Regions from separate parts of the Bacillus altaicus genome, predicted to be linked through region 2. Evidence: a T-box and tRNA genes for the amino acid it is inferred to sense, from the RefSeq annotation. Region 2 holds a T-box; the other holds one or more tRNA genes.
The links. The T-box of region 2 lies ahead of trpS (tryptophan--tRNA ligase). A T-box ahead of a tRNA ligase gene usually reads a tRNA of that ligase, here a tRNA-Trp.
Positions count from the first base shown of each region.

Region 1: it encodes a tRNA-Trp, which carries the amino acid that the T-box ahead of trpS (tryptophan--tRNA ligase) is inferred to sense. The anticodon was not compared.

Region 1 is NZ_CM143394.1:4,868,252-4,883,999, reverse strand. Features, by position in the region: rRNA gene ACE38F_RS25250 (23S ribosomal RNA) at 1-1,124, shown strand, start outside; rRNA gene rrf (5S ribosomal RNA) at 1,226-1,341, shown strand; tRNA gene ACE38F_RS25240 (tRNA-Asn) at 1,350-1,424, shown strand; tRNA gene ACE38F_RS25235 (tRNA-Ser) at 1,427-1,518, shown strand; tRNA gene ACE38F_RS25230 (tRNA-Glu) at 1,538-1,612, shown strand; tRNA gene ACE38F_RS25225 (tRNA-Val) at 1,618-1,693, shown strand; tRNA gene ACE38F_RS25220 (tRNA-Met) at 1,718-1,794, shown strand; tRNA gene ACE38F_RS25215 (tRNA-Met) at 1,852-1,928, shown strand; tRNA gene ACE38F_RS25210 (tRNA-Asp) at 1,932-2,007, shown strand; tRNA gene ACE38F_RS25205 (tRNA-Phe) at 2,017-2,092, shown strand; tRNA gene ACE38F_RS25200 (tRNA-Thr) at 2,107-2,182, shown strand; tRNA gene ACE38F_RS25195 (tRNA-Tyr) at 2,193-2,276, shown strand; tRNA gene ACE38F_RS25190 (tRNA-Trp) at 2,284-2,357, shown strand; tRNA gene ACE38F_RS25185 (tRNA-His) at 2,377-2,452, shown strand; tRNA gene ACE38F_RS25180 (tRNA-Gln) at 2,517-2,591, shown strand; tRNA gene ACE38F_RS25175 (tRNA-Gly) at 2,597-2,671, shown strand; tRNA gene ACE38F_RS25170 (tRNA-Cys) at 2,686-2,756, shown strand; tRNA gene ACE38F_RS25165 (tRNA-Leu) at 2,766-2,847, shown strand; gene ACE38F_RS25160 (YebC/PmpR family DNA-binding transcriptional regulator) at 3,112-3,831, shown strand; gene ACE38F_RS25155 (NUDIX hydrolase) at 4,072-4,533, shown strand; gene ACE38F_RS25150 (transglycosylase domain-containing protein) at 5,065-5,841, shown strand; gene ACE38F_RS25145 (DsbA family protein) at 6,028-6,681, shown strand; tRNA gene ACE38F_RS25140 (tRNA-Gly) at 6,796-6,869, shown strand; gene queG (tRNA epoxyqueuosine(34) reductase QueG) at 7,071-8,213, shown strand; gene ACE38F_RS25130 (amidase domain-containing protein) at 8,258-9,145, shown strand; gene trmL (tRNA (uridine(34)/cytosine(34)/5-carboxymethylaminomethyluridine(34)-2'-O)-methyltransferase TrmL) at 9,204-9,692, shown strand; gene ACE38F_RS25120 (sensor domain-containing protein) at 9,817-11,886, shown strand; gene ACE38F_RS25115 (PrkA family serine protein kinase) at 12,290-14,185, shown strand; gene yhbH (sporulation protein YhbH) at 14,634-15,748, shown strand, end outside.
Region 2 is NZ_CM143394.1:4,266,251-4,281,998, forward strand. Features, by position in the region: gene ACE38F_RS22080 (ABC transporter ATP-binding protein) at 1-501, opposite strand, end outside; gene opp3C (oligopeptide ABC transporter permease) at 520-1,536, opposite strand; gene opp3b (oligopeptide ABC transporter permease) at 1,533-2,462, opposite strand; gene ACE38F_RS22095 (peptide ABC transporter substrate-binding protein) at 2,589-4,244, opposite strand; gene ACE38F_RS22100 (DUF3899 domain-containing protein) at 4,564-4,944, shown strand; T-box leader at 5,046-5,263, shown strand; gene trpS (tryptophan--tRNA ligase) at 5,338-6,327, shown strand; gene ACE38F_RS22110 (YjbA family protein) at 6,595-7,341, opposite strand; gene ACE38F_RS22115 (DUF2268 domain-containing putative Zn-dependent protease) at 7,482-8,273, opposite strand; gene fabF (beta-ketoacyl-ACP synthase II) at 8,388-9,626, opposite strand; gene fabH (beta-ketoacyl-ACP synthase III) at 9,658-10,590, opposite strand; gene ACE38F_RS22130 (ComZ family protein) at 11,028-11,204, opposite strand; gene ACE38F_RS22135 (NAD-dependent epimerase/dehydratase family protein) at 11,268-12,140, opposite strand; gene ACE38F_RS22140 (lipase family protein) at 12,170-12,904, opposite strand; gene ACE38F_RS22145 (YjzD family protein) at 13,061-13,243, shown strand; gene clpB (ATP-dependent chaperone ClpB) at 13,275-15,748, opposite strand, start outside.

The DNA.
Region 1 (15,748 bases), 600 kb from region 2:
TTTAGCAAAAACACAGGTCTCTGCGAAGCCGTAAGGCGAAGTATAGGGGCTGACACCTGCCCGGTGCTGGAAGGTTAAGGAGAGGGGTTAGCGTAAGCGAAGCTCTGAACTGAAGCCCCAGTAAACGGCGGCCGTAACTATAACGGTCCTAAGGTAGCGAAATTCCTTGTCGGGTAAGTTCCGACCCGCACGAAAGGTGTAACGATTTGGGCACTGTCTCAACCAGAGACTCGGTGAAATTATAGTACCTGTGAAGATGCAGGTTACCCGCGACAGGACGGAAAGACCCCGTGGAGCTTTACTGTAGCCTGATATTGAATTTTGGTACAGTTTGTACAGGATAGGCGGGAGCCATTGAAACCGGAGCGCTAGCTTCGGTGGAGGCGCTGGTGGGATACCGCCCTGACTGTATTGAAATTCTAACCTACGGGTCTTATCGACCCGGGAGACAGTGTCAGGTGGGCAGTTTGACTGGGGCGGTCGCCTCCTAAAGTGTAACGGAGGCGCCCAAAGGTTCCCTCAGAATGGTTGGAAATCATTCGTAGAGTGCAAAGGCATAAGGGAGCTTGACTGCGAGACCTACAAGTCGAGCAGGGACGAAAGTCGGGCTTAGTCGATCCGGTGGTTCCGCATGGAAGGGCCATCGCTCAACGGATAAAAGCTACCCCGGGGATAACAGGCTTATCTCCCCCAAGAGTCCACATCGACGGGGAGGTTTGGCACCTCGATGTCGGCTCATCGCATCCTGGGGCTGTAGTCGGTCCCAAGGGTTGGGCTGTTCGCCCATTAAAGCGGTACGCGAGCTGGGTTCAGAACGTCGTGAGACAGTTCGGTCCCTATCCGTCGTGGGCGCAGGAAATTTGAGAGGAGCTGTCCTTAGTACGAGAGGACCGGGATGGACGCACCGCTGGTGTACCAGTTGTTCTGCCAAGGGCATAGCTGGGTAGCTATGTGCGGAAGGGATAAGTGCTGAAAGCATCTAAGCATGAAGCCCCCCTCAAGATGAGATTTCCCATAGCGTAAGCTAGTAAGATCCCTGAAAGATGATCAGGTTGATAGGTTCGAGGTGGAAGCATGGTGACATGTGGAGCTGACGAATACTAATAGATCGAGGACTTAACCATATAATATGAAGCTAATGTTATCTAGTTTTGAGAGAATATAAAAAACTTATTGACTTTCTAAGTGAATCAAGTATAATAATGTTTGTCTCAAGCGAATATAGTCTGGTAATGATGGCAGAGAGGTCACACCCGTTCCCATACCGAACACGGAAGTTAAGCTCTCTAGCGCCGATGGTAGTTGGGACCTTGTCCCTGTGAGAGTAGGACGTTGCCAGGCAATATTATTCCGCAGTAGCTCAGCGGTAGAGCTATCGGCTGTTAACCGATCGGTCGTAGGTTCGATTCCTACCTGCGGAGCCATTGGAGAGCTGTCCGAGTTGGCCGAAGGAGCACGATTGGAAATCGTGTATACGTCACAAGCGTATCAAGGGTTCGAATCCCTTGCTCTCCGCCATAAGCATTTTATAATATTTGGCCCGTTGGTCAAGTGGTTAAGACACCGCCCTTTCACGGCGGTAACACGGGTTCGAATCCCGTACGGGTCACCACTTTTGGAGGATTAGCTCAGCTGGGAGAGCACCTGCCTTACAAGCAGGGGGTCGGCGGTTCGATCCCGTCATCCTCCACCATATAAATTATATGAATAATATTGTCGCGGGGTGGAGCAGTACGGTAGCTCGTCGGGCTCATAACCCGAAGGTCGCAGGTTCAAATCCTGTCCCCGCAACCAAACATTTTCGTAATGTGGTTGCTAACACTTATCATATAATTATATAAATAATATTATCGCGGGGTGGAGCAGTACGGTAGCTCGTCGGGCTCATAATCCGAAGGTCGCAGGTTCAAATCCTGTCCCCGCAACCAAATGGTCCCGTGGTGTAGTGGTTAACATGCCTGCCTGTCACGCAGGAGATCGCCGGTTCGACCCCGGTCGGGACCGCCATTTTAATAAGGCTCGGTAGCTCAGTCGGTAGAGCAGAGGACTGAAAATCCTCGTGTCGGCGGTTCGATTCCGTCCCGAGCCACCATTTTAATAAAATATGCCGGCTTAGCTCAATTGGTAGAGCAACTGACTTGTAATCAGTAGGTTGGGGGTTCAAGTCCTCTAGCCGGCACCATGTAAGTTTCGGAGGGGTAGCGAAGTGGCTAAACGCGGCGGACTGTAAATCCGCTCCTTTGGGTTCGGCAGTTCGAATCTGCCCCCCTCCACCAGTTATATAGGGGCATAGTTTAAAGGTAGAACTGAGGTCTCCAAAACCTCCAGTGTGGGTTCAATTCCTACTGCCCCTGCCAAATATATAAACACAACATGGCGGTTGTGGCGAAGTGGTTAACGCACCGGATTGTGGCTCCGGCATTCGTGGGTTCAATTCCCATCAGTCGCCCCATTTTTATTTTTTAAAATTACAAATAAATTAATGGATACTTACATATAATTAAGTAAAACTTCGGTGGGCTATAGCCAAGCGGTAAGGCAACGGACTTTGACTCCGTCATGCGCTGGTTCGAATCCAGCTAGCCCAGCCATTTTTGCGGAAGTAGTTCAGTGGTAGAATACAACCTTGCCAAGGTTGGGGTCGCGGGTTCGAATCCCGTCTTCCGCTCCATTTTAACTTCATATGGCGGCATAGCCAAGTGGTAAGGCAGAGGTCTGCAAAACCTTTACCACCGGTTCAAATCCGGTTGCCGCCTTTATTTTATGCCGATGTGGCGGAATTGGCAGACGCGCACGACTCAAAATCGTGTTCCTTCGGGAGTGTCGGTTCGACCCCGACCATCGGTATCGGTGAATTAAAAAAGACCCTAACAGAAATGTTAGGGTTTTTTTTGTTAAATTATGCTATGTGATTCTAAAATTCGTAATAAACTTAGGAATTCATGTATAATATAACTTGTCGAAAGAACAAAATGATAATGATTTATATTATGTCTGTAATATGAATCAAAAATGAACTTTTTATATTTCTTTTAAAAATGTGTTGAATACACATTATATTTCATATTAATATTTTTATGTAGATTTAAAATGGGAAAGAGAGTGGAAAGTATGGGCCGTAAATGGAACAATATTAAAGAAAAAAAAGCATCAAAAGATGCAAATACAAGCCGTATATATGCGAAATTTGGACGTGAAATTTATGTGGCAGCAAAACAAGGCGAGCCAGATCCAGAATCAAACCAAACGTTAAGAGTTGTATTAGAACGTGCGAAAACATACAACGTGCCAAGAACAATTATTGACCGTGCGATTGAAAAGGCAAAAGGCGGTTCAGAAGAAAACTATGACGAGCTTCGTTATGAAGGCTTTGGACCAAACGGATCTATGGTAATTGTAGATACACTGACAAATAACGTAAACCGTACTGCAGCAGATGTACGGGCTGCATTTAGCAAAAACAGTGGTAACATGGGTGTAAATGGTTCTGTGGCTTACATGTTTGATGCGACAGCTGTTATCGGTCTTGAAGGTAAAACGTCAGATGAAGTTCTTGAAATCTTAATGGAAGCAGATGTAGATGCACGTGACATTCTAGAAGAAGAAGATTCTGTTATCGTTTATGCTGAACCTGATCAGTTCCATTCAGTACAATCTGCACTTAAAGGTGCTGGTGTTGAAGAATTTACAGTTGCAGAATTAACAATGCTTGCACAAAGTGATGTAGAACTTCCTGAAGATGCTCAAGTACAATTTGAAAAAATGGTTGATGCATTAGAAGATTTAGAAGATGTACAGCAAGTTTACCACAACGTAGACTTAGGGGAATAATAAGGTGAAACTTTAATCAGTGGGGGGTGTTCATCCGCCACTGATTATTACCCCTAACCAATCGGGCGTTTACTGCCCACAAATAGCGGGATATAAGACAGAAGACCCTTTCGTTTAACGAACTGGGTCTTTTTTTATTGAAATAGTTAAGGTGATAAAGTTTTAAAGGGGTTTTGTTGTAGTTATGGAATATGGTTATAGATAGTATTTTAAATAATCGTATTTCTAGGAGGTATTTCTGTGGAGCATAAAACACCAAAGCATATTGTTGCCGTAGCAGGTTACTTAACAAATGAAAAGAATGAGGTGCTTTTAACGAAAGTGCACTGGCGAGCTGATACGTGGGAAATGCCTGGAGGACAGGTAGAAGAAGGGGAAGCGCTCGATCAAGCTGTTTGCAGAGAAATAATGGAGGAAACAGGATTAACTGTGAAGCCTATCGGAGTTACAGGGATTTATTATAATGCTTCTGTGCATATTGTAGCTGTTGTTTTTAAAGTAGCATATGTTAGTGGTGAAATAAAAATTCAACCTGAAGAAATACAAGAGGCTAAATTTGTTGCTTTAAACGAAGAGAACATCGATGAGTATATAACGCGTCCTCATATGAAATCCAGGACACTTGATGCGATGAAAGCAACGCATTTCATTCCATACGAAACATGGGAAGTTCAGCCATATAACCTTATAGGAAGGTTGTAAAGTTTAGGTTAGTTATTTGAGGACAGCTCAAATTGCTAACCTTTTCTTTATGTATAATGTTTCAAAAAAAGGTCACAATAATAAAGTGTAGGCTAATAATTAGTGGAGGAAGCAGGGCTACTACCTAATTTCCTAGCTTTAGCCAAGTTTTGAGGGAGAAGTCTTACTGCATACAAATAGCGAGATAATCTGAAAGCTAGTATTGATTTGTGGAACGTTTGTTCTGTATAATGGTGATATATCATATATAATTAGATTGCTAGATGTTTAAAAGTATAAATGTATAAACTGATATAATAAAAGAATAAAGTGAAATGAAGGAGAGTCCTACTTCCTATAAATAGTATGATAAACAAATGTATATTCAATATTTCATATGAATAGTAGATAAAAAAGGACTGTGATACAATACATTTTTACACCTTACAATGTTGTAAGGTAGGTGTAAGAGAAATCGATGGGATATTCTTTTACAAGAAGGTATTCTTAAATTAAGAGTTATATATGCTGTGTGGAAAAGAGGTGTTCGAGATGAAAGAACGAGTATTATCTAGAGTGAATTATCATCAAAAAGTTGCATTAAATCCATTAACTAAATTTCTTTATAAAGCCATTATATTATTATTATTATTAAGTTTTGCATTATTATTCGTTGGAAATGTAATGATTGAGCGAAGTGATATTAGTAAATTACATGTACCCGCTAAGTTAGAGGTGCCAGAATCATTAACACACGCATTTATTGCGACGGAAGATAAAAGGTTTTATCATCATAACGGTTTAGACTATATAGCAATTATTCGAGCTTCTATTGAAAATATAAAAGCTGGTGGTGTTGTGCAAGGAGGAAGCACGATTACACAGCAGCTATCTAAAAATGCTTTTTTATCTAATGAACGTACATTTTCTCGTAAGTGGAAAGAAATTTTTTATACGAAAAAAATTGAACGTACATTCACAAAGGATGAGATTTTAAAATTATATGTGAGTAATATTTACTACGGAGAAGGAGCATGGGGAATTGAAAAAGCAGCAAACCTTTACTTCGGTAAAAAGGTGGATCAATTAACGTTGGCAGAGAGTGCAATGATGGCTGCTGTAGTAAAAGCACCAGCATATTACTCACCTGCACAAAATTATGATAAAGCAGTTGAAAGACGAAATGTAGTTTTAAGACTAATGGAGAGAGAAGGATATATAAATCATGATGAGTATGTGCAAGCAGTTAGTGAGAAATTAGTAATTCGTCATGATATAAAAACAGAGCAGTCTATGTTAAAAAATGCACGTGAAAAAGCAGTAAGTTAAAAGAAGTTCCTATATAGGGCTTCTTTTTTTGAATAATTTGTGACAAAAGACGACACAATATTGTCACAAATGTTGTATTTTTGTAATTTATGTGAGCGTGTTCATTGCGTGACCTATGTAAGTATTGATATTATGTGTATTGTGTACAATGATGTATACAGAATATGAAATTAAAGAGGAATGTATATGAAATCATCAAACAAACTCATGGTTCTTGGTATAGTTTTTTCTATCGCAGTATTGATTGTAATCGGGACGATTGTGTATAGCATCATAAATGACAAGAAAGATAAAGGGAATGAGATGTTTGCTTATTCTACGCAACAATCTTTAGGGAAAGATGATGCTCCAGTTAAGGTAGTTGAATTTGGAGACTTTAAATGTCCTGCTTGTCGTACTTGGGATGTAACGGTATTACCACGATTAAAAGAAGAGTATATTGATAAAGGTAAAGTGCAGTTATATTTTATTAACTTCCCGTTTATCGGAAAAGACTCTGATTTAGGTGCAGCTGCCGGTGAAGCAATTTATAAACAAGATCAAGATTCATTCTGGATTTTCTATGATGAGATTTATCAAAATCAAAAGAAAGATACGGAAGAATGGATTACAGAAGAATTACTTCTTAATATTGTGAAAGAAAAGCTTCCGAAAATTAATGTAGAACAGTTTAAAAAAGATTTACACAGTAAAGAAATGAAAGACAAAGTACGTAAAGATTCAGATCGTGCTCAAAAATTAAAAGTTCAAGGTGCTCCTTCAGTATATATAAATGGGAATCTTGCAAACCCTGATTTCGATAGTATGAAGAAGGCGATTGATAAAGAATTGAAAAAGTGATGAGGTATCTCATCACTTTTTCGACTTTTTTCGATAAATTTCTTGCTTCGATTTTTTTTACATGCTATACTACTTTACATAAGTTATTTCAATATCTTATATTTATTCATATTTGCGGGTGTAGTTTAGTGGTAAAACAAGAGCCTTCCAAGCTCTGGTCGAGAGTTCGATTCTCTTCACCCGCTCCAAATTTTATTTAATGTTTTTCTAATAAATTGTGATCAACGCAGTGTTTCGTTTCTAAGATAAACGAAGCATTGCGTTTTTTTAATGTTTGAAAATCATAATTGTATGCGAAAATAGAAGTAAAGAATATTATTCCAAAAGTGAATTGCTAACCAATATAGTCGTTACATAAGGGATGGATTCATCGGAGGAGGCGATAAAGAATGGATTTTGAACAATTAAAGCAAGATGTAATTGCGTATAGTAAAACGATTGGTATAGATAAAATAGGTTTTGCCAGTGCTTCACCATTTGAGGAGTTAAAGCAGCGTCTAATCCAGCAACAACAATTGAATTATCAGTCTGGATTCGAAGAACCTGATATAGAGAAGAGAACGAATCCACAGCTATTGTTACCTGGTGCGAAATCAATTATTGCGATTGCTTTAGCGTACCCTTCAAAATTAAAAAATGCACCATTAAGTAAGCGTGGAGAACGTCGCGGGATTTTTTGTCGTGCTTCTTGGGGCCAAGATTATCACCTTGTTTTACGAGATCGTTTGCAAAAGTTAGAGGCGTATTTAATCGAAAAGCTTCCGGATATAGAAGTGAAATCAATGGTTGATACAGGGGAGCTAAGTGATCGAGCTGTTTCAGAGCGTGCCGGTATTGGATGGAGTGGTAAGAACTGCGCTATTATTACACCGGAATTTGGTTCGTATGTATACTTAGGAGAAATGATTACGAATGTTCCATTCCCTCCTGATCGGCCAATAGAAGATCAATGTGGAAGTTGTACGAAATGTATTGATATTTGTCCTACAGGTGCTTTAGTACAAGGCGGGCAGTTGGACTCGAAGAAATGTATTGCATTTTTAACACAGACAAAAGGATTTCTGCCTGAAGAATACCGCGATAAAATAGGAAATCGTATATATGGATGTGATACGTGTCAGACTGTTTGTCCGAAAAATAAAGGAATGGATTTTCATAACCATCCTGAAATGGAGCCTGATCCTGAATTAGTTAAACCATTATTAACACCACTTTTAACAATTGGTAATCGTGATTTTAAGGAAAAATATGGGGTTATGTCTGGTTCATGGAGAGGTAAAAAGCCATTGCAACGAAATGCTATTCTAGCACTTGCACATTTTAAAGAAACAGCAGCAATTCCTGATTTAATCGGTGTTATGAAAGATGATCCAAGACCAGTACTTCGGGGAACAGCAGCATGGGCACTTGGGAAAATTGGTGGAGATGGAGTAGGAGAAGCCATTGAAAAAGCGATGGAACGTGAGAAAGATGAAGAGGTTCTTCATGAAATGAATCGTGGACTTGAATTGTTAGCACAGAAAAAAGAGTAGATAATATCTCCCTTTTTCATATTGTAATATGGGAGGGAGACGAAATGGTTGTAAAAGCGAATATTGAAAAGCAAGTGCAACAGTTTTTAGCATATATAACAGAGAAACGAACAGATGTAGATGGTATTGCAGTAGATTTGTTACAAATGGTACAGAGAAAGAAACAATTGTTTCAAAAGCGTAGTGCACATATAGTGAAAGCAACTGCAGATATTTCTTTCATTAGACAATTAAATAGTAATGAGCATCAAGAAATTGATTATCAAATACACTTGAAATATTTAATTAAGCATAAAGAATTATTTTATATCGAAGAGGAACAATTAAAACGACGAGTTTGTTTGAAAAATAGTCGTATAATAGATGATTATGCTCTTGAAGTGTCAGAAGAAATAGGAATAGGTGAAACGTTAGAACGGGAAGTCACGAAAGAAAAATACGGTTCATATCAATATAATCGTTTAGAGGCAGTGAAATATGCAGAGCGTTGGTGGGATGATCGCAATCCTGCATACCGTAATTTTCCTGATAATTGTACAAATTTCATTTCACAATGTCTGCACACTGGAGAAGTGCCAATGAATGGACATCCTAATATTCGTAAAGGGTGGTGGCAAAGGGGAAACCAGTGGAGTTGGAGCTGGGCTGTAGCACACTCTTTTTATTGGTATTTGTCAGGTGCTACAGCTGGTCTTCGAGCAGAAGCAGTAGAAAAGCCAGAAGACCTTATTCTTGGCGATGTAATTGCGTATGATTTTGAGGATGATGGTAGGTGGAATCATACGACAATTGTAGTAGCAAAAGACGCAGATGGTATGCCGCTTGTAAATGCACATTCAGCGAATAGCCGCAGGCGTTATTGGAACTATGAAGACTCTAGTAAATATACACCACAAATGAAATATAAATTCTTTCATATTATTAATGGGTAGAGATTTTTCGTTCAAGTGGTATAATACGTAGTAGACAAAAAATAGAGGTGAATATCGCGTGGGAGTACATGTTGTTTTATATCAACCAGAAATTCCAGCAAATACAGGGAATATTGCACGTACTTGTGCAGCAACTGGAACAGAGTTACATTTGATTAGACCGCTTGGATTTTCAACGGATGACAAAATGTTAAAGCGTGCAGGACTAGATTATTGGCAGCACGTAAAAGTTACGTATTATGATTCAATCGAAGAATTTTATGAGAAAAATAAAGATGGTGAATTCTTCTATTTAACAAAGTATGGCGAGAAAGCTCATACAGCATTTGATTATAGCAAACGTGAGAAGGATTACTATTTCGTATTTGGAAGAGAAACAAATGGATTACCAGCTAATGTAATTGAAGAAAACTTCGATCATTGTTTACGTATTCCAATGACGGATAAAGTACGTTCATTAAATTTATCTAATACAGCAGCAATTTTAATTTATGAAGCGTTCCGTCAACAAAATTATCCAGGATTAGATTTAGAAATCGTTTATTAAAAGTCGCCATTTGGCGACTTTTTTATTTTTTAAAAAAATATGTAATCATACATTTTAAAAAAGGTACATATTCATATAGAATGAGATATATGAATAAAAATAGATAAGACGGGTTGAGATAAATATGAAGGAACAATATAATAATCAAAATACCTTTTTAAGTATGATAGATATGGATTTAGTAAGACAGGGACTGTTACATGCTATTCAAGATTTAGTGTTTATTGTGAAAGTTATTGACGATGAAACTTTTAAATATATTTATGTGAATAAAATAGGAATGGATCACGCCAGGCTAGGGAAAGAATGTTATGGAAAAACTTTTGCAGAAGTATTACCAGAAGATACGGCAAGGTTATTGCAAGGACAATATGAAAAAGTAATGAGAGAAGCGAGAGCAAATACATTTTGTGATGTAATTAGTTTGCCAACTGGTGATATACATTATGAATCTTCACTTAATCCAGTATGCGATGTAAATGGAACATGTCAGTTTATTATTTGTATTACTAGAGATATTACAGCACAGGTTAAGAAAAAAGCGGAAATAGAAGAAAAACAAATGTTATTTAAGTCATTACTAGAATATAATAATGATTCCATTGTATCTGTAGATTCTATTGGAAGAATTACATATGCAAATCCAGCAACTTATGAAATTTTTGGGTATCGATATGAAGAGCTAAAGGACCAATTTATTTTTCAGTTTATAAATAAAGAATATGAAAAAACTTTTCAAATTATATTTAAGAATGCTTTACAGGGAAAAGCAAAACAAATTGTTGCAAAGAAATATGTTCATAAAGAAGGATATGAACTTTATATTTCTGTGAGGACTATCCCCATTATTGTGAATAGTGAAATCGTTGGGGTGTACATTGTTACGAGGGATGTTACGAGGCAAGTATTAAATGAGATGAAAACAGAGTATTTGGCTTACTTCGATCAGTTAACGGGGTTAATGAATAGAATATCATGTACAAATAAACTAAATGAATTTTTAGATGATAATAAAGAATTTGCATTGGTTTTTATAGATTTGGATGAATTTCACCTTATTAATGATACATTTGGTCATAAAGAAGGGGATCAAGTATTAAAAAAAGTTACTGAATGCCTACGAGAACTAAAAATAGAAGATATGCATTTATTTAGAGAACATGATGATCAATTTGTTATGTTAATAGAAAATATAACGAAAGAATGCGTAGAGGAAGTGGTACAAACAATATTAAAAAGAATTAGTGAGCATTTTGTAATAGAAGAAGAGGATGTTTATTTGAGTGCATCAATTGGGATTGTAATGGCTCCAAAAGATGGAATGGATGAAAAAATGCTTTTCCAAAGAGTCGACACAGCTTTGGAAAAAGCAAAGGAAAAAGGAAAAGGATATTATCATTTTTATTGTAGTGGATTAGATTGTGAACGTGAACAAAGGTTTATAATAGAGAATCAGTTACATCGTGCTATAGAGAAAAATGAATTTTTCCTATATTATCAACCTCAAATTAATATTGAAACGGGAAAGATAGCCAGTATGGAAGCCTTAATAAGGTGGGAGAATAAGGAGCTAGGATTTGTCTCGCCAAATCAATTTATCCCACTTGCTGAAAGAACAGGATTTATTATTAAACTTGATGAATGGGTAGTACATCAAGTTTGTGAACAGATACGTGAATGGTTAAATAAAGGGTATGAAGTTGTACCAATTGCAGTTAATATTTCAGCTAGACATTTTCGTTCTATTACACTAATAGAGATGATTACACGTGCTTTAAATAAGTACAACGTCCCCCCTCATTTATTAGCAATAGAAGTTACAGAAGGGGCTCTTATACATAAAGATTTATCGAAAAGAGTGTTAATGCAGTTAAAAGAACAAAATTTAAAGATTCATTTAGATGACTTTGGAACGGGATATTCATCTTTAAGTTATTTAAAAACATATCCGATTGATACGTTAAAAATTGATCGTTCTTTTATGGAAGGCATATATAAAGATGAAAGAGATACGAATATTACGGCTGCAATTATTCATTTAGCACATACTCTAGGGTTAAATGTAATTGCAGAAGGAGTAGAAAAAGCGGAACAAATACAATTTTTAAAGGAAAAGAATGTGAAACTCGTACAAGGTTATTTTTATAATCGTCCTTTATCGATATACGATGTGGAAAATATTTATTTTAAATAGTGTATAAAAAACAAGAAAAAAAGTGATGTGCTGAAAAGCACATCACTTTTTATGTGTACCTGGTTTATCGTTATAACCAGATGTGAAAATGGCTGTAAGAAATGTGAGTGATACACCTAAAATTAATAATAACTTCATCCTAATTTCCTCCTTACTTTTTCGGTTTACGAATCCTATTTGTGAATCGAAATGTATGTAAGGTTCCTAGAAGAAAAGAATTTATTTACAATGAATAGCAGCGTAAAAACTTTAATACCTTTATTATACAGAATTTTCTTTGAATTTTGGAGAGAATTTTATAGCGCTATTATATATTTCGTTTTGATTTAAAGAATGTTTAAGGACATCCTAGCATACCTTTTATAATAATCCGATTGAACAAGGAGATGGGGGAGGAGCTATAATGGATATTCTAAAGAAAATTGAACAATATCGGGAAGCAGAAGAACGTTTACAATGGGAAGGTACGTTTGCGGAGTATTTGGAGCTTGTGAAAGAAAGACCATGGGTGGCTCAAACAGCACACTCTCGCATTTACAATATGATAAAAGATGCTGGAATTGAAGAAGTTGATGGTAGAAGAAAATATAACTTCTTTAGTAATCAGCTATTTGGATTAGAGGATGCCTTAGAACGCCTTGTGGAAGAATATTTTCATCCATCTGCAAAACGATTAGATGTTAGAAAACGTATTTTGTTATTAATGGGGCCTGTTAGTGGGGGGAAATCAACATTAGTTACGATGTTGAAACGAGGATTAGAAACATATTCACGAACAGATCGTGGAGCGATTTTTGCATTAAAAGGCTGCCCAATGCATGAAGATCCACTTCATTTAATTCCGCAGCATTTACGGAATGATTTCTTTGATGAGTATGGAGTAAGAATTGAAGGGAATTTATCACCATTAAATGTTATGCGTCTAGAGCAAGAATACGGGTCAAGAATTGAGGATGTAGTTGTAGAGCGTATTTTCTTCTCTGAAGATCGCCGTACAGGAATTGGTACATTTAGTCCTTCTGATCCAAAATCACAAGATATTGCCGATTTAACAGGTAGTCTAGACTTTTCTACAATTGCAGAATACGGTTCGGAATCAGATCCTCGTGCATATCGATTTGATGGAGAATTAAATAAGGCGAACCGTGGAATGATGGAATTCCAAGAGATGCTAAAATGTGATGAGAAATTTTTATGGCATTTATTATCGCTTACACAAGAAGGGAATTTTAAAGCAGGAAGATTTGCGCTTATTTCAGCAGATGAATTAATTGTAGCGCATACAAATGAAACAGAATATCGTTCCTTCATAGCAAATAAGAAAAATGAAGCATTGCATTCACGAATTATTGTAATGCCGGTTCCATATAATTTACGGGTTAGTGAAGAAGAACATATTTATGAAAAAATGATTCGTGAAAGTGATGTGTCAAATGTTCATATTGCACCGCACACACTTCGCGTTGCAGCAATGTTCACTATTTTAACTCGTTTAAAAGATCCGAAGCGTCCGGATATTGATGCAATTAAAAAGATGCGTTTATATGATGGAGAAACGGTAGAAGGGTATAATGCGATTGATGTAGAAGAATTGCAACGCGAATATCAAGATGAAGGTATGAAGGGGATTGATCCTCGTTATGTCATTAACCGAATTTCTTCTACAATTATTCGAAAAGAGGTACCATCTATTAATGCACTAGATGTACTGAGATCGCTAAAAGACGGATTGGATCAGCACCCGTCAATTAGTAGTGAAGACCGAGAGCGCTATATGAATTTTATCTCATTAGCGAGAAAAGAATACGATGAAATTGCTAAGAAAGAAGTGCAAAAAGCGTTTGTTTATTCATACGAAGAATCAGCTAAGACACTTATGGATAATTACTTAGATAACGTCGAAGCGTACTGCAATAAATCAAAATTACGGGATCCTTTAACAGGTGAAGAAATGAGCCCAGATGAAAAACTTATGCGTTCGATTGAAGAGCAAATTGGCATTTCAGAAAATGCTAAAAAGGCATTCCGTGAAGAAATTTTAATTCGCATTTCTGCTTATGCACGTAAAGGGAAGCGCTTTGATTATAATTCACACGAGCGTCTTCGTGAAGCGATTCAGAAAAAATTATTTGCTGATTTAAAAGATATAGTGAAAATTACAACATCAACGAAAACACCAGATGAAAATCAGCTTAAGAAAATCAATGATGTTGTTGCACGCTTAATTGATGAGCATGGCTATAATTCTTCATCCGCGAATGAATTGTTACGATATGTAGGTAGTTTGTTAAATCGATAGTTTGATAACAAAACGCTGTCTCTTATTCTTGGGACGGCGTTTTGTTATCTATTGATATTTGTAAAAAATGTCATAGCTTGTCCGAATATAATAAATTAAGATGCGATTTTATGAATTTATTGTCAATTATTTTTACAATATGCATATGATAGAGTAACCAACCATTCATACAAAAAAGCCAACACAATACAATATGTTGCAAAACGAAAATGTGTGCAACAATGCATTGTGTTTCTTTCTTATCAACGGCTGAATGTTTCTTTCTATTATGTGAGTGGCAAAATTTTGTTTAAGATGCTCGGAGTATTGTATGAAAAACGCTATATATGTTTATGGGATGATTTTCGATGAACAGTTATTTTTCAAATATTATAGTTACGCACACTAGAAAACAAAATTATAGATTGCTGTTCATAAGAGAAAACAAATACAGTAAGGAGGGAAAGGCATGGGCGAAGAAAATCAACCAAACTATACAATTTCACAGGAAAACTGGTCCCTCCATCGCAAAGGATATGACGACCAACAACGCCATCAAGAAAAAGTACAAGAGGCAATTAAAAATAATTTGCCAGATCTTGTAACAGAAGAAAATATTGTTATGTCTAATGGTAGGGATGTTGTGAAAATACCGATTCGTTCTTTAGATGAATATAAGATTAGATACAATTATGATAAAAATAAACATGTTGGGCAAGGGAACGGTGACAGCAAAGTTGGCGATGTCGTTGCGAGAGATGGATCAGGTGGTCAAAAGCAGAAAGGACCAGGAAAAGGGCAAGGGGCAGGAGATGCAGCTGGAGAAGATTATTATGAAGCAGAAGTCTCAATTTTAGAACTGGAGCAAGCGTTTTTCAAAGAGTTAGAGTTGCCTAATTTAAAGAGAAAAGAACTGGATGAAAACCGGATTGAACACATTGAATTTAATGATATTAGAAAAACAGGATTATGGGGAAATATCGATAAGAAACGAACGATGATATCTGCATATAAACGAAATGCAATGCGTGGTAAAGCATCTTTCCATCCAATTCACCAAGAAGATTTAAAGTTCCGTACTTGGAATGAAGTGTTAAAGCCAGATTCAAAAGCTGTTGTATTAGCGATGATGGATACGAGTGGATCGATGGGGATATGGGAGAAGTATATGGCACGTAGCTTCTTTTTCTGGATGACAAGATTTTTACGCACAAAGTATGAAACCGTAGACATTGAATTTATTGCTCACCATACGGAAGCGAAGGTCGTTACAGAAGAAGAATTTTTCTCAAAAGGAGAAAGTGGTGGAACGATCTGTTCTTCTGTGTACAAAAAAGCACTTGAGTTAATCGATAATAAATATTCACCAGATCGCTATAATATTTATCCATTCCATTTTTCAGACGGTGATAATTTAACTTCGGATAATGCTAGATGCGTAAAGCTTGTGGAAGAGTTAATGAAGAAGTGTAATATGTTTGGGTATGGGGAAGTGAACCAGTACAACCGCCATAGTACGCTTATGTCAGCCTATAAAAATATTAAAGATGAGAATTTCAGATATTATATTTTAAAGCAAAAAGC
Region 2 (15,748 bases):
CGCAATAACTACACGCTGTCTCATACCACCTGAGAATTGGTGAGGATATTGTTTTAAGCGTGCTTCTGGATTTGGAATACCTACAAGGTCGATTAATTCTACAGCAACTTTACGTGCGTCTGCTCTACTCATCCCTTGGTGTTTAATAAGACCTTCCATAATCTGATTACCAATTGTCATCGTTGGATTTAATGATGTCATTGGATCTTGGAAAATCATCGCAATATCTTTACCGCGTACTTGCTGCATTTCTTTTTCTGTTAGTTTCGTTAAGTCACGACCTTCAAATATGATTTCACCGTTTTTAATACGTCCTGGAGGATTCGGAATTAATCCCATTAACGCTTTAGAAGTAACTGATTTACCAGAACCAGATTCTCCTACAATCGCTAATGTCTCTCCTTTTTTTAAATCAAAAGTAACACCGCGTACAGCTTGTACTTCACCTGCATGTGTATCAAAGGAGACTTGCAAATCTTTTACCTCTAGCAATGTTTTCATTTTTACTTCTCCCCTCTTTTACTTACGCATTTTTGGATCTAACGCGTCGCGTAATCCGTCTGCAATTAAGTTAAATGCTAAGATTAACATACTGATGACAACTGCTGGGATGAACATCATATGTGGATACGTTTGAATTGATTTATAACCATCATTTACAAGAGAACCAAGTGATGCGAATGGTGGCTGAATGCCTAGTCCGATGAAGCTTAAGAATGCTTCACCAAATACTGCCGTTGGAATTGTAAACATTGTCATTACGATAATTGGTCCCATTACGTTCGGAATTAAGTGCTTCACGATTAACTGTGTATTTGTTGCACCTAATGTACGAGATGCTAATACATATTCTTGGTTTTTTAATTTTAGGATCTGTCCACGAACGATACGCGACATCCCTATCCAACCTGTAATTGCCATCGCAAGTGTAATTGACCAAATACCTGATCCCATAATGATTACCATTAAAATAACGATGATTAAGTATGGAATACCGTTAATAATCTCCATAATACGTTGCATAATATTATCTACTCTGCCGCCGTAGAAGGCTGAAATACCTCCGTATGCAACCCCGATTACTAAGTCAATTGCTGCTGCTAATAGAGCGATATATAATGATACGCGCGTACCTTCCCAAGTTCTTGTCCATAAATCACGGCCAAGATCATCTGTACCAAACCAGAAGTACTCTTTAATATCACGTTTTTCATATTGGTCAACACCATATTGATCAGTACCGTCAAATGGTAACCAATGAACATTTTCAATCACTGGAATTTTCGGTGGCATTTTCGCACGACCTAAATCCTGCTCTTTATAAGAATGCTTACTTATCATTGGTCCTATAACTGCTAGTAGTACAATAAGCATTAATAATACGAAACCAAACATGGCACCTTTATGTTGGAACAAACGTCTTCTTACATCTTGCCAAAACGTTAAGCTTGGACGGGCAATGACTTCATTATCAACATTACTCTGATTGGCTTGTTGAAATAAATCTGGAGATAATTTTTGTACATCTTTCATCATTTTTTCCCTCCCGCTAAACGAATACGAGGATCAATAATTCCGTATAAAATATCGACAATGAAAATAACTAAGATGAAGATCGCACTATAGAAAATTGTAGTTCCCATAATAACTGTATAGTCATTCACTGTAATCGATTTAACGAATTGTTCCCCAAGTCCAGGTACAGCGTAAATTTGCTCAATAACTAGTGTCCCTGTAATTAATCCTGCAACCATCGGTCCTAAAATTGTTACAACTGGAATTAATGCGTTACGAAGTGCGTGCTTGATAATGATAACGCCTTGGCTAATTCCTTTCGCTTTCGCTGTTAAAATGTAGTCAGCTTGCATAACCTCAATTAACTCTGCACGAGCGAAACGTGCGATTGTTGCGATAACTGCCATCGATAAAGCAATTGTAGGCATTACTGTAAACTCCGGTCCCTTCCAGAATGCTACTGGGAACCAACCAAGTTTTACCCCTACAAAATATTGTAGTAGTGCGGCGAATACGAATGATGGTACCGACATCCCGAGTACGGAAATAATTGTCGCCCCATAATCGACCCACGTATTGTTCCGAAGTGCCGCAACGATTCCTAAAATTAACCCGATAAATGTTCCTAATATAATCGCTTGTAAACCAAGTTGTGCTGATGGTCCAATACGATCCACAATCATATCTGTTACTGGGCGGTTATCATACTGGAATGATACCCCTAAATCACCTTTTGCTAAGTTACCTAAGTAACGTGCATATTGAACTGGTACTGGATCATTTAAACCATATTTTTCAAGAATGATTTCTTTTTGTGCCGGTGATAACTTCTCCTGGTTTTTCAGCGGAGAACCCGGAAGTAATTTCATCAAGAAGAAAGTCAGTGTAGTAATTAAAAATAATGTCAAAGCCATGTACACGAAACGTTTTAATACGTAACGTCCCATAGTCAAGCACCTCCCCGTTTTTCTCAAAAGCAATAAGATAGTTTGAAATATTCTTACTTTTATTTTTTTAAAATAAGAGCACATGCCCATCATAGGCATATACCCTTGTAAACGATGGAAAAAAGATTATTTTTGTTCAACAGATGCCCATTTGTAAGTTAATTTACCACCGTAGTTAATCGGGATAATATCTTTTACAGCACCTTTTACTACATACGCTGAACCTTTTTGATAGACTGGAGCAATAACTGCATCCTCTTTAATTAACATCTTCTCTACCTCTAAAAGGTTGTTCCAGCGAGCCTGTAAATCTTTTGTATCTGTTTTTGCTTTTAGAATTAGTTCATCATATTTCGGATTAGAATATCCCGTTTTGTTTTGTGAACCATTCGTAACAAACATATCTAAATATGAGACTGGATCTGGGAAATCTGGACCCCAAACACCAAACGCCATATCATATTCCTGAGAGTCTTCTAACTTATTTTTTTGTGCGAATGGCTGCTGTTTAATTTTGATCGATAAGCCAGGTAAGTTCTTTTCCATCTCACCTTTTAAGAATTCGCCAATTTTTTTCGCATCTTCATTATCGAAGCTTAAGAATTCTAATTCGATTTTATCAGTGCCAAGCTCTTTCTTCGCTGTTTCCCAAAGTTTTTTCGCTTCTTTTGAATCCGTTTCAACTAGCTTTCCATTTTCAGCACGGAAGTCTTTTTTATTCGGACCTTCAGCGAAATCTTTTCCAACAAATCCGTAAGCACCAATTGCGCCGTTGTTTAAAATAACTTTTGCAATGTTATCACGGTCAAAGGACATTGAAATTGCTTTTCTTAAGTTTTTATTACTCAAATACTTATTATTTTGATTAAATCTTAAGTAGGCAACTCCTGCTTCTTGTCGTGTTTGGAACTCTGGAGTTTGTCTAAATTTATCAACAAATTCCGATGTTAGAGCCGCACGATCAATCGCATTTGTCTCATATAAATTTACATCAGTCGATGTGTTTTTCACAATATTGAAATTTATTTCTTCGATTTTAACCGTCTTGTTATCCCAATATGATGGATTCTTCTTAAATTGGAAGCTTTGTTCATGTTTCCAATCACTCATAACGAATGGCCCGTTATATAATGTTGTATTTGCCTCTAAACCAAACTTATCACCCTGTGATTTCACAAAGTTCTCATTTAGTGGGTAAAACACCGGATAAACCGTTAAATCAATAAAGTAAGGAACGGGATTGTCTAATTCCACTTCTAATGTATAATCATCAATCGCTTTTACACCTAATTGGTCAGCAGGTAATTCTTTTTTATGAATTTTTTCTGCATTTTTAATATCGAACATAATGTACGAATACGTCGCTTTTGTATCTGGATTTACTGCTCTTTTCCATGAATATACAAAGTCTTTCGCTGTTACAGGTTCCCCATTCGACCATTTCGCATCTTTTCTTAATTTAAATATGTATTTCTTCCCATCATCTAGCTTTTGGACATCTTCAGCAATCCCAGGCATTCTCTTCTGATCTTTGCCAGTACGATATAAACCTTCCATCGTATTATTTAATGCTGTTGAAGATGCAGAATCTGATGCTAACGATGCATCCATTGATGGAATTTCAGATAACTCTGTTAAATTAAGAATCTGTTTTCCGTTACTACTACTAGTAGTATTTTCTTTTCCTTTTGCTTTAGCGTCCTCTTTCTGGTAGCTACACGCGCCAAGCAACATACTTGCAGTTAAAGTTGATGCAAGTAATAACGGTATCTTTTTCTTCATGTTGTGTTGCCTCCCCTAATTGCACTTCCTGTACCCTCACTTGTAGAAAATTAGAATTGAAAGAATAATCTCCAAGTTTCTACAATTTTCATTATACATATAATTAGACGATTGTGAATATAGTTTTTTATTTTTTTGTTAAAATTTTTAATAAAATATTTATATTTTATTTTTTTTGTAAAGGAATACGTTAACATTGCTACCATCATCTTGAAATTAGCGCTTTAATTGCGTATAATTTTCAAAAAATTATTTATATTACTTATTATAGCTTTTATAGTATAATAATTCTAGTAATATTTTGACGGAGGGGAATATTTTGAATAAAGTTTTTTTTCATACTTGTATACTATTTTTGGTTGCGATAATCGCTTCTAGTGTGGGCGCATTCCTCGTTTCATCTCAATTTTTGTTGAATTTTGTCAACATCTCATTCTATATTGCATTGTTTTTTATTCTTATAGGTGGTTTTTTATTCATATTTCAAAATGGATTTTTTAACGTAACAATTTACGCATTCCAAAGAGTATTTGGTACGAATAAAAAAATTGAATCTTTAATTGAAGAAGCAGAGGAACCTATCGATAAGAAAGAACGTATTTATAAAACATATTCATTCAAATGGACGTATCCGATTTGTATTACCGGTATCGTACTTGGGTTGTTCTCGGTCCTCATTAGCTTTACTATTTTGATGTAGTTTGCAAACGCTGCTCCATATGATATAATAATCAGCAAAACATTTTGTTATAAAACTTTAGTTCTTTCATATTAAAAGGGCTCAGTTAACAATAAATTTATATGTATGCGATGATAAAGAAGAGTACATATTGGGGCAATTTCAGAGAGCTTGTGGGTGGTGTGAACAAGTAATTGTACAGTATGGAATGGGCTTTTGAGCACCAAACCGAACCGAAAGTAGTAGGCTTTGGCGTTATATCCAGACGTTATTATGGATCTTGAGAGATTTCACAGCTGTGAAATAATTAGGGTGGTACCGCGGTCCATTCGTCCCTATGTAATTTGGGATGAATGGGCTTTTTTGTATGCCTTCTCTTCCCCATCGCACATTCAATTTTAGGAGGAATTACTTATGTCAGTTATCTTTTCTGGTATTCAGCCAAGCGGAACAATTACACTTGGAAACTATTTAGGAGCTATGAAGCAATTTACAGAGCTTCAAAACGAACACGACTGTTATTTCTGTATTGTAAACCAACATGCGATTACAGTACCTCAAGACCCTGCAATGCTTCGCAAAAATATCCGCAGTCTTGCTGCGCTATACGTTGCATGCGGCATCGATCCTGAAAAAGCTACTTTATTTGTACAATCAGAAGTACCAGCACACGCTCAACTAGGATGGATTATGCAATCCGTTGCTTACGTCGGAGAATTAGAACGTATGACACAATATAAAGACAAAGCTTCAGGAAGAGATTCAGTTCCAGCTGGATTACTTACATACCCACCATTAATGGCTGCTGACATTTTACTTTACAACACAGAAATCGTGCCTGTTGGTGATGACCAAAAGCAACATATGGAATTAACACGTGATCTAGCAGAGCGTTTCAACAAACGCTTCCGTGAAGTGTTCACAGTTCCTGAAATTCGTATTCCAAAAGTAGGAGCTCGCGTTATGTCATTAACAGAACCTACGAAAAAAATGAGTAAATCTGATCCAAATCCAAAATCAATGATCAGTATGCTTGATGAGCCGAAAACAATCGAAAAGAAAATAAAAAGTGCCGTAACTGACTCTGAAGGCATGGTTAAATTTGATAAAGAGAACAAACCTGGAATCTCTAACTTATTAACAATTTACTCTTCATTCTCAGGAAAAACAGTAGAAGAAATAGAAGCAATGTACGAAGGAAAAAGATACGGCGACTTCAAAGGTGACCTAGCACAAGTAGTCGTAGAAGCAATTCGTCCAATCCAAGACAAATATAACGAACTAATCAACTCCCCAGAACTAGACGAAATTCTAGACAAAGGTGCCGAAAAAGCAAACCGCGTTGCATTCAAACAACTACGCAAAGTAGAAAATGCAATGGGATTAAGTAGAAAACGTAGGTAACATATAAAGCGGAAGCGGCTCGTTCAGAATGTGAGGGGGATTGAGCGCCTTCCTGCGAGGCGCTTTTTGCCTCGCAGGAAGGCGCGAAGCCACCGAACATTCTTGCCGCTGGAGCTAGATTTCACATAAAGTGGAAGCGGCTCGTTCAGCTCTGACTGGCTAAGGTTCTTTCGTATAAAAGGCGCTTTTTGCCTTCTTATGCGGAAGGTTCTTAGACACGAAGAGCTTGCCACCTCCATAAAAAAAACCGCCAATTGGCGGTTTTTTTCAATTTACCTTCTGCTCATTTTCCATTTCCCATAACTTTTCAAAAAACGGCTGTCCTTTTACAAGGCGCTCACATAATTGCTCGTGCTTCTCAGACCATCCAGTTTTCGCTTCATCATAAAGTTTAGCCCAAACATCTTCAAACTCCATATGTTGGACCATTCCGTACGCTGATGGATCCCACTCTGTGAACCAATAGCGAATTTCAGCTGGATTTTTCGTTGTATGTAATTGATCTAATGCCATAAATAATAATTGTTTTAACTGTCTTTCTTTACGAGTTAGGCCGTTCATAATGAAAGGTGACGGCGATAAAATATGATGTTCTTTTTCAATCTCTTCCACTTGGAACTCATACTTTTCTTCTTGCACATTTTCTACCATCTCATATACCATCTGTTCTTGACGAGGTATAAGCCTACTTTTTCTAATTGGCACATTATAGCCGATTGAATCAATCGCAATAATTCCTTTTCCATCTGTAACTACAAAACAATATTCTTGTTGCAAACGTTCGTGATTTTTACGAATATAAGCCTTATGATATACGTCTTCCAATAATTTTTGCGGAAGCTCTAATAATTCGTTCTCGATGTAATGATATAATGTGGCATCTACTTTTAATAATGGCACTTGATCTAATAGCTCAATCGTATCATCTTTCCGCCATTCGTAAAAATGACAAACATTATACCCATTCTCTTCACCTTCAAACCAATTTACCCATACATCATGTAGATATAACATTCACTACCCCTCACTTCACTACTGTTTGTACCAATCATTATGTTCATTTTTGCTTAACTTTATTCCACTTAAGGAAATATATTCTAATTATTATTTTTTCTTCTATAATATAAAAAAACAGGAGCGTTACCTCCTGTTTTTCATGAAACATGAAATGTATTTGCTTTATTCAATATTTCTTTCGCATCTATAGATAATAAAGACAGTGTATTTTCTCCTTCAAATGCTACACAATCTTTCACAATATGAAATCCAAGTGCATAGCCAAGCATTTTCGGATAAGAGTGCAGTCCATTTAATAAAACATCATGCTCCCTCGTACCTCTCTTTACATCTATTCGTTCTTGTATTGAATTTCTCCAATAATAAATAGCATCTTCTTTTGAAATGTAAGTAGTCCACGGTGCACATCTTTTTTCTGTATACCTTTCATACACAGCTTGCTCAGCTAACCCTTCCATAATCATCGTATCAAGTAATGTATACTCTGTTTCCTTCGTCTCAATTTGATGTAATCTACATATATGGTGGTATTCATGCGTTAATAAAGCTTTTAGTTCCTCTACTGAATTACGCCCACATACGAATAAGAAAATAACGTGACGCATAGATAAACCAGCCTTCCCGTTATATTCCTCTTGTACCGTTCGATTATATGAATCTGATAATAAAATAAAGATAGGGACATCTGGACCTTTTAGCCAACTTTTCAATTTTTCATACTCCATGCTAAGTTCTTTCCAAATTTCTTTTTTCTCTAATTCTTTAATTTCCTGCTCCCCCCGCATTATGGGGCGATACATACCTTTAGAGATTAAAAAGCGATACAGCCTCTCTTTTGGCAATGGAATATACTTTGTAAATTTCTCACAAAGCTTCTCTGGACGTCCATAATACCGATGTAACCATTCTGCCGTTTCAACAACCCCCACCTTCATCCCTCCTTTTCTTATGTATATGCAAAAAAGAATGGAACGTAAAGGTGATAAAAAATAAATAAGGTGTCTTTTCGTAGTACTTTACGAAAAGACACCTTATTGTACATATTACTTATATGCTTTAAATACTAATACTGCGTTATGGCCACCGAATCCTAGTGAATTACTTAATACCGCGTTTACTTCTTGATGTCTCGCTGTATTTGGTACGTAATCTAAATCACATTCTGGATCTGGTGTTTCATAGTTAATCGTCGGAGGAATTACTCCGTCTGTGATTGATTTAATAGAGAAGATCGCTTCAACAGCACCAGCTGCTCCTAATAAATGACCTGTCATTGATTTCGTTGAGCTAATTGCTACTTTATATGCATGCTCTCCGAAAGTTTCTTTAATTGCCATCGTTTCATACTTTTCATTTGCATCTGTACTTGTACCATGCGCATTAATGTAATCAATATCTTCTGGCTCTAGACCTGCATCAGCTAAAGCTTGACGCATCGCACGAACTCCGCCTTCACCACCAGGAGCAGGCATTGTAATATGGAATGCATCACCAGTTGCACCATAGCCGACAATTTCCGCGTAAATATGAGCACCACGCGCTAACGCATGCTCTAATTCTTCAAGAATTAAAATCCCAGATCCTTCTCCCATTACAAATCCACTACGATTTTTATCAAATGGACGGCACGCTGTTGCTGGGTCTTCATTAAATGTTAGTGCTTTCGCTGAACTAAACCCTGCGAACGCCATACTTGTTAACGGCGCTTCTGCTCCGCCTGTTATCATCGCGTCAGCATCACCGCGCTGGATTACTTTAAACGCATCACCAATTGAGTTTGCTCCAGATGCACAAGCTGTTACAGAGCAAGTATTAATTCCTTTCGCTCCTGTAGCGATTGACACTTGACCTGCTGCCATATCTGGAATCATCATTGGTACGAAGAACGGGCTCACGCGGCGCGGACCTTTTTCAGTAAAAATCTTAAATTGTTCTTCGTATGTTTCCATACCACCAATACCAGAACCAACCCATACACCAATGCGTGGTGCATTTTCTTCTGTAATTTCAAGCTTCGCATCTGCAACTGCCATTTTCGCTGCTGCTACTGCATATTGCGTAAAGCGGTCCATACGGCGCGCTTCTTTTTTATCTATATATTTTTCGACTTCAAAGTCGTTAATTTCTGCTGCTACTTTTGCAGGAATTTGTTCTGAATCTATTCTTGTAAGTCGTCCGATTCCGGATACACCGTTTTTAATGTTTTCCCAAGCTGTTTCAACATCTGTTCCGATCGGTGTAACAGCTCCTAGCCCTGTAATTACGACCCTCTTTTTTCCCATACAAAATACACTCCTTTTTTTCTCTCAGTCCTTATTTACCCCAACGAAGAGCTACTGCTCCCCATGTTAACCCGCCGCCAAAACCGACTAGTATAATTAAATCACCATCTTGAATACGTCCATTTTGCAATTCCTCTACCATTGCAATTGGAATTGAAGAAGCCGATGTATTACCGAACTTTTCAATTGTCATACTCATTTTTTCTTTCGGTAAATTTAATCTTTCTCTTGCAGATTCCATAATACGAATATTCGCTTGATGTGGTACTAAGAAGTCCACATCCTCTTTCGTAAGTCCCGCTTTTTCTAACACGCGAAGACAGGAATCACCAAGTTGGCGAACAGCAAATTTAAAGACTTCTCTGCCGTTCATCATAACATACTCGTCTTGATAAAGATGCTTACCGCCACTTCCGTCCGCTCCTAATTCAAAGGAAAGTACACCTTTTCCTTCTGAAACAGCTCCCATTACCACAGCACCTGCTCCGTCCCCAAATAGTACTGCTGTATTTCGGTCATTCCAGTCTACAATTTTAGATAATTTGTCACTACCAACTACTAATACATTTTTATAAGTTCCCGTTTGAATAAATTGCTGCGCTGTAATCATTCCGTACATAAAGCCAGCACACGCTGCACTTAAATCCATCGCGGCTGCGTGTTTTGCGCCAATTGCTTCTTGGATTACACAGGCTACTGCTGGGAATGCGCGATCTGGCGTTACTGTTGCCACTAAAATAAGATCGATATCCTCTCCGCTAATCCCTGCATCTTCAAGTGCTTTTTTAGAAGCCTCTACCGCCATATATGAAGTATCTATTGTATCATCGGCAATGCGTCTTTCTGCAATTCCCGTTCTCGTACGAATCCATTCATCAGATGTATCTACGATTTTCTCTAAATCGTGATTTGTGACTACTTTTTCTGGCACATATCTTCCGACCCCTAAAATGCCCACGTTCACATCGCAGCCCTCCATTTTATATCAATTGTTATGACTTGGTACTAATTTTAAAACATAAATGTACTTTTGTCTAGAATATATTTCAACTAAAAAAATAAGACAGCGTATTACTAACTTTATTTTTCATTAAAAGAAACAGAAAAATTCCTGTCCTTTCAAAATATAAATTATTCCATACACTTACCCTTACTCCGCTCGAGACTAAAAAAAGCCCCAACCGCTTCTATCTACGGTTCGAGCCTCTCTCCCATCAAAAAAGAAGGGTTTTGTTTGGTTTTATTCTTTATCCGCTTTCCCTTCAAAATTAGAGCATTCTCCTCACAACCTTCTCCCTTAACTACCTCATCCCTCCGGTTTTACTCCGCTCGAAACAAAAAAAGGCCCCAACCGCTTCTATCCACGATTCGAGCCTCTCTCCCATCTAAAAAAAATGCTTTTTATTCTTTATCCGCTTTCCCAAGCTCATATGCTTCGCCCATTACTTTCATCAATAGCTCTAACACCGGCTGTGCTTTCTCCATATCAAGCGCAATTCCATTAGAATCTAAAATTGCCTTAGCTTCTGGTAAATGCTTCATTGCGATTTGTAAAAATTGCATACTTTTTTCGTTCATGTAATCTCTTCCTCTCCATTAAAGCTTTCAATCCATTATCCATACAATAGTTTAACACGTGCGCTACCCTTCGTATAACTCTTTATATTTTTTCATATGTGCCAATTGTTTATTTAAACCGAATTCTACAGGTGTATTTTTTTGAATAGAAATAACATCTACAGCTTCATCTCTTACTTCCACATTTTTGTTATTTACTTTATCATCTGCATGTAAAAGACTCATACCTTTTTCCCATAACTCTTCTTTTCCACTAAGTAAATTATATATACCGAGGTGTTTTACATTCATTCCATTTTCCCATAAATATTCACATAAATCTTCAATGTAAAGTAAATCGCTTCCTTTTTCTCCATTTATACAACGGCACTCTTTGTCATCAAGTTCTGATAAAATAAGCTGATGATACATCATAAACGACGGTTGCCACGGTCCATATAATGTAGGAACTCGATATGCACTATATTGTAATTCGCCTTTTTTCAACCCTTCTTCCACTTTCGAAAATAGATGTTTGTTTTCGGATTCTTCAGTGCCTCCTATTTCAATAGAAGAAATTAGATTTAACTTTACTTTATTTTTTTCACACATCCTTACGATTCGTTTTAAATATTGTAATATGACCCTTTCATTCCGAAATCCACTTTGTTGATTCGGCTCATACAAACAAAAATAAACTGTATCGAAACTTTCTTCCTCTACCGATCGCCATCCGTCTTCATCCCTTATAGAATAGTACGTAAATAACGCATTTCGCCCAATCAACAATAATTTCTCTTCATTAATTTTTGTCATACTATCAAATTCATCAAAATCAAGACCATATACTTCTACTTCTTCTGCAATCATTTTATTCACAAGGTGATAACCTACAAACGTAAGTGCACCTATAATCAGCACGCGTTTCATACCACCAACCCTTTCCCCTTGAAACAAATAGCTCCTCATTTATGTATATGGGAGCTTCACAATTCTTCTTCATATTTTTTAAAGAAATCAGTCGTTTGTCTAACCATTTTATATTTCACATCTTGCAGATGGAATAAAACAGAAGTATCGCATTGATTGAATTGCCTCATTTTCTCGTATTTACGTAACAATTGTTTTCTTCCTCTTTTTTCCTGTGTTGAGACAAAAATTTTAACAGGTACACAAGACGGAAGAAGTGCAAATGATTTCTTATTTATTTTTGATTCTAATTCTTCTTCTTTGGAATCATACGCCAAACTTAATTCCTTCACTAATCTTTTGTAAAAAAACTTATGCTCTTTCTCAAACTCCACATATTCTGGTAAATCTAAACACGGATTTAACATAACGACCGAACGTATACATTCAGGGTACTTGTTCATCATCTCAAGTGCTACAAGTGCTCCCATACCATCTGCCATAATGTGCATTTTCGCATTCAATGTCTCTTTTCTTAGAACGACATCATACAAACGTTTTGCTAAACGAACAGCTCGGTCGTTCCCCCAATGCCTTCCGTATAAGTTAGATGAAAAGACCGTATAGCCTTTTTCAATAAGGCCCTGTAAAAAATAAGCTCTTCCTGCATGCTGTGTCCATAAACTTGTACCATTCTCAATAAAATAGTTATAATCTCCTAGGAGCATAACAGAAAATCCATTTGGCTTTTCCGGTAAATAAATTACACATGGTTCTTTTTCTAAATAAAAAAAACGTTCCGTAATACTCATTTTTCCCCCGCCTTATTTTCTAAACGTATAAAAGTACTCTTTTATAATGTATGAACAGAATGCAAATTTGCGTTGAAAAATCTACAAATATTTTTCTATATTCTTTTTTCAATTGTGTTACAATAAGGACAGATTGAACGAATAGAGGTGTAAAAGATGCGTTTCATTTGGGCATTAATTTGGTCGTTCGCGCTTGTACATATGATGAGCTACGTAATCGGCTCTATGACTGGCGGTACATACGATTTTAACCAAGCGTCTATTTTCTCAGTTGTTCTTGCGGTATTAGTATTAGCGATTGCAGCTGCGATTCCAAACGAGCCAGTAGAACAACACTAAAAAGAGTCCGGATTTTATCCGAACTCTTTTTTTACTTTACATGAACGACTAATTCGTTATTTTCAACATCGACCACTACGTGACTATTGTCCGTAATCGTTCCTGCAATTAATTCTCTCGCTAATTTCGTTTCAACTTGACGCTGTACGTATCGTTTTAACGGACGAGCTCCGTACAGCGGATCGAATCCAGCTTCTACAACAAATTCTTTTGCAGATTCCGTCAATTCTAATGATATGTGGCGATCTGCTAAACGCCCTTGTAATTCTTGTACAATCTTATCAACAATACCTTTAATTTCGTTCCTTGTAAGAGGTTTGAATAAAATAATTTCATCGACACGGTTTAAGAATTCTGGTCGGAAATGTCCTCTTAATTGTCCCATTACAAGTTCTCTTGATTCCTCTTTAATAGAACCATCTTCTTCTAGCCCTTCTAATAAGTGAGCAGATCCAATATTTGAAGTCATAATAATAACCGTATTTTTAAAGTCTACTGTACGTCCTTGTGAATCTGTAATGCGTCCATCGTCTAACATTTGTAATAAAATGTTGAATACTTCTGGATGTGCTTTTTCGATTTCATCTAACAAAATAACAGAATATGGTTTACGTCTTACCGCTTCTGTTAATTGTCCGCCTTCTTCATATCCAACATATCCGGGAGGCGCACCAATTAAGCGCGACACTGCGTGTTTCTCCATATACTCAGACATATCGATACGAATCATTTGCTCTTCACTGTCAAATAACGTTTGTGCTAGCGTTTTTGCAAGCTCAGTTTTACCAACACCTGTAGGGCCTAAGAAAATGAATGAACCAATTGGACGATTCGGATCTTTAATGCCAGCGCGCGCACGAAGAACTGCGTCTGATACAAGGCTTACCGCTTCCTCTTGACCGATAACACGCTCTGATAAAATTTGTTCAAGACGTAATAATTTCTCACGTTCACCTTCAACGAGTTTTGCGACAGGAATACCAGTCCACCTTGAAACAATGTCTGCAATTTCTTCTTCACTTACTTCCTCGCGTAATAAACGATTCTCTTGTTTATTATGTGCCCCCATCTCTTCCGCTTCTTTTAACTCTTTTTCGATAGCTGGAATTTTCCCGTGGCGAAGCTCAGCTGCTTTATTTAAATCGTAATTTCCTTCTGCTTCTTCTAACTCACGGCGCAAACGCTCTAAATGTTCACGTAAGTCACGCACTTTATGGATATCTTCTTTTTCCTTCTCCCATTTCGCTCTCATACTACTTGCAACTTCTTTTAAATCCGATAATTCACGTTGCAATGTTTTTAGGCGCTCTTGACTACCTAAGTCCTTTTCTTTCCCAAGAGCAGCTTCTTCAATTTCCAGCTGCATAATGCGGCGCGTTACTTCATCTAATTCTGTTGGCATAGAATCAATTTCTGTTCGAATTGTTGCACAAGCTTCATCAACAAGATCAATTGCTTTATCGGGCAAGAAACGATCTGAAATATATCGATCTGATAAAACAGATGCTGCTACAATCGCGCGGTCATGAATATTTACACCGTGATAAATTTCAAAACGCTCTTTTAAACCACGTAAAATGGAAATTGTATCCTCAACAGTTGGCTCTTCTGCTAATACTTGTTGGAAACGTCTTTCTAACGCTGGATCTTTCTCAATATATTTACGGTATTCATCTAATGTCGTTGCCCCGATACAATGCAGTTCACCACGCGCTAGCATTGGTTTTAACATATTTCCTGCATCCATCGCTCCTTCTGTTTTACCAGCGCCGACAATTGTATGAAGTTCATCAATGAATAATAAAATGCGGCCTTCACTCTTTTTAATTTCATTTAATACAGCTTGCAGGCGCTCTTCAAATTCACCGCGGAATTTTGCTCCGGCCACAAGTGCACTCATATCTAAAGCGAAAATTGTTCTATCTTTTAATCCTTCTGGGACATCTTTTTTCACAATACGCTGTGCTAATCCTTCAACGATTGCTGTTTTACCAACACCTGGTTCCCCGATTAAAACGGGATTATTTTTCGTTTTACGCGAAAGAATACGGATCACGCGGCGAATTTCACTATCTCTACCAATTACAGGATCAATTTTCCCCGCTCTTACTTCCGCCACTAAATCACGGCCGTATTTTTCTAACGCTTCATAAGTTGCTTCTGGATTTTGACTAGTCACTCTTTGATTCCCCCGAACTGTCATTAAAGACTGTAATAAGTTATCTTTCGTAATATGAAATTTTGTGAATACTTGATTTATATCGCCTTTTTCTTCAGAAAAAGCAAGTAATACATGTTCGACTGAAATGTAGTCATCTTGCAATTTCTCCGCTTCTTTTCCCGCTCTTACAAGCAGTTGTTGCAAAGCACCTGTTACATATAATTTCCCTGCCTCTACCCCGCTTCCAGTTACAGAAGTCTTTTTCTTAATTAAACTTTCTACACCTTGTTTTAACGCTTCTATATCGACATTCATTTTTTGAAAAATACGTACTGTTAATCCGT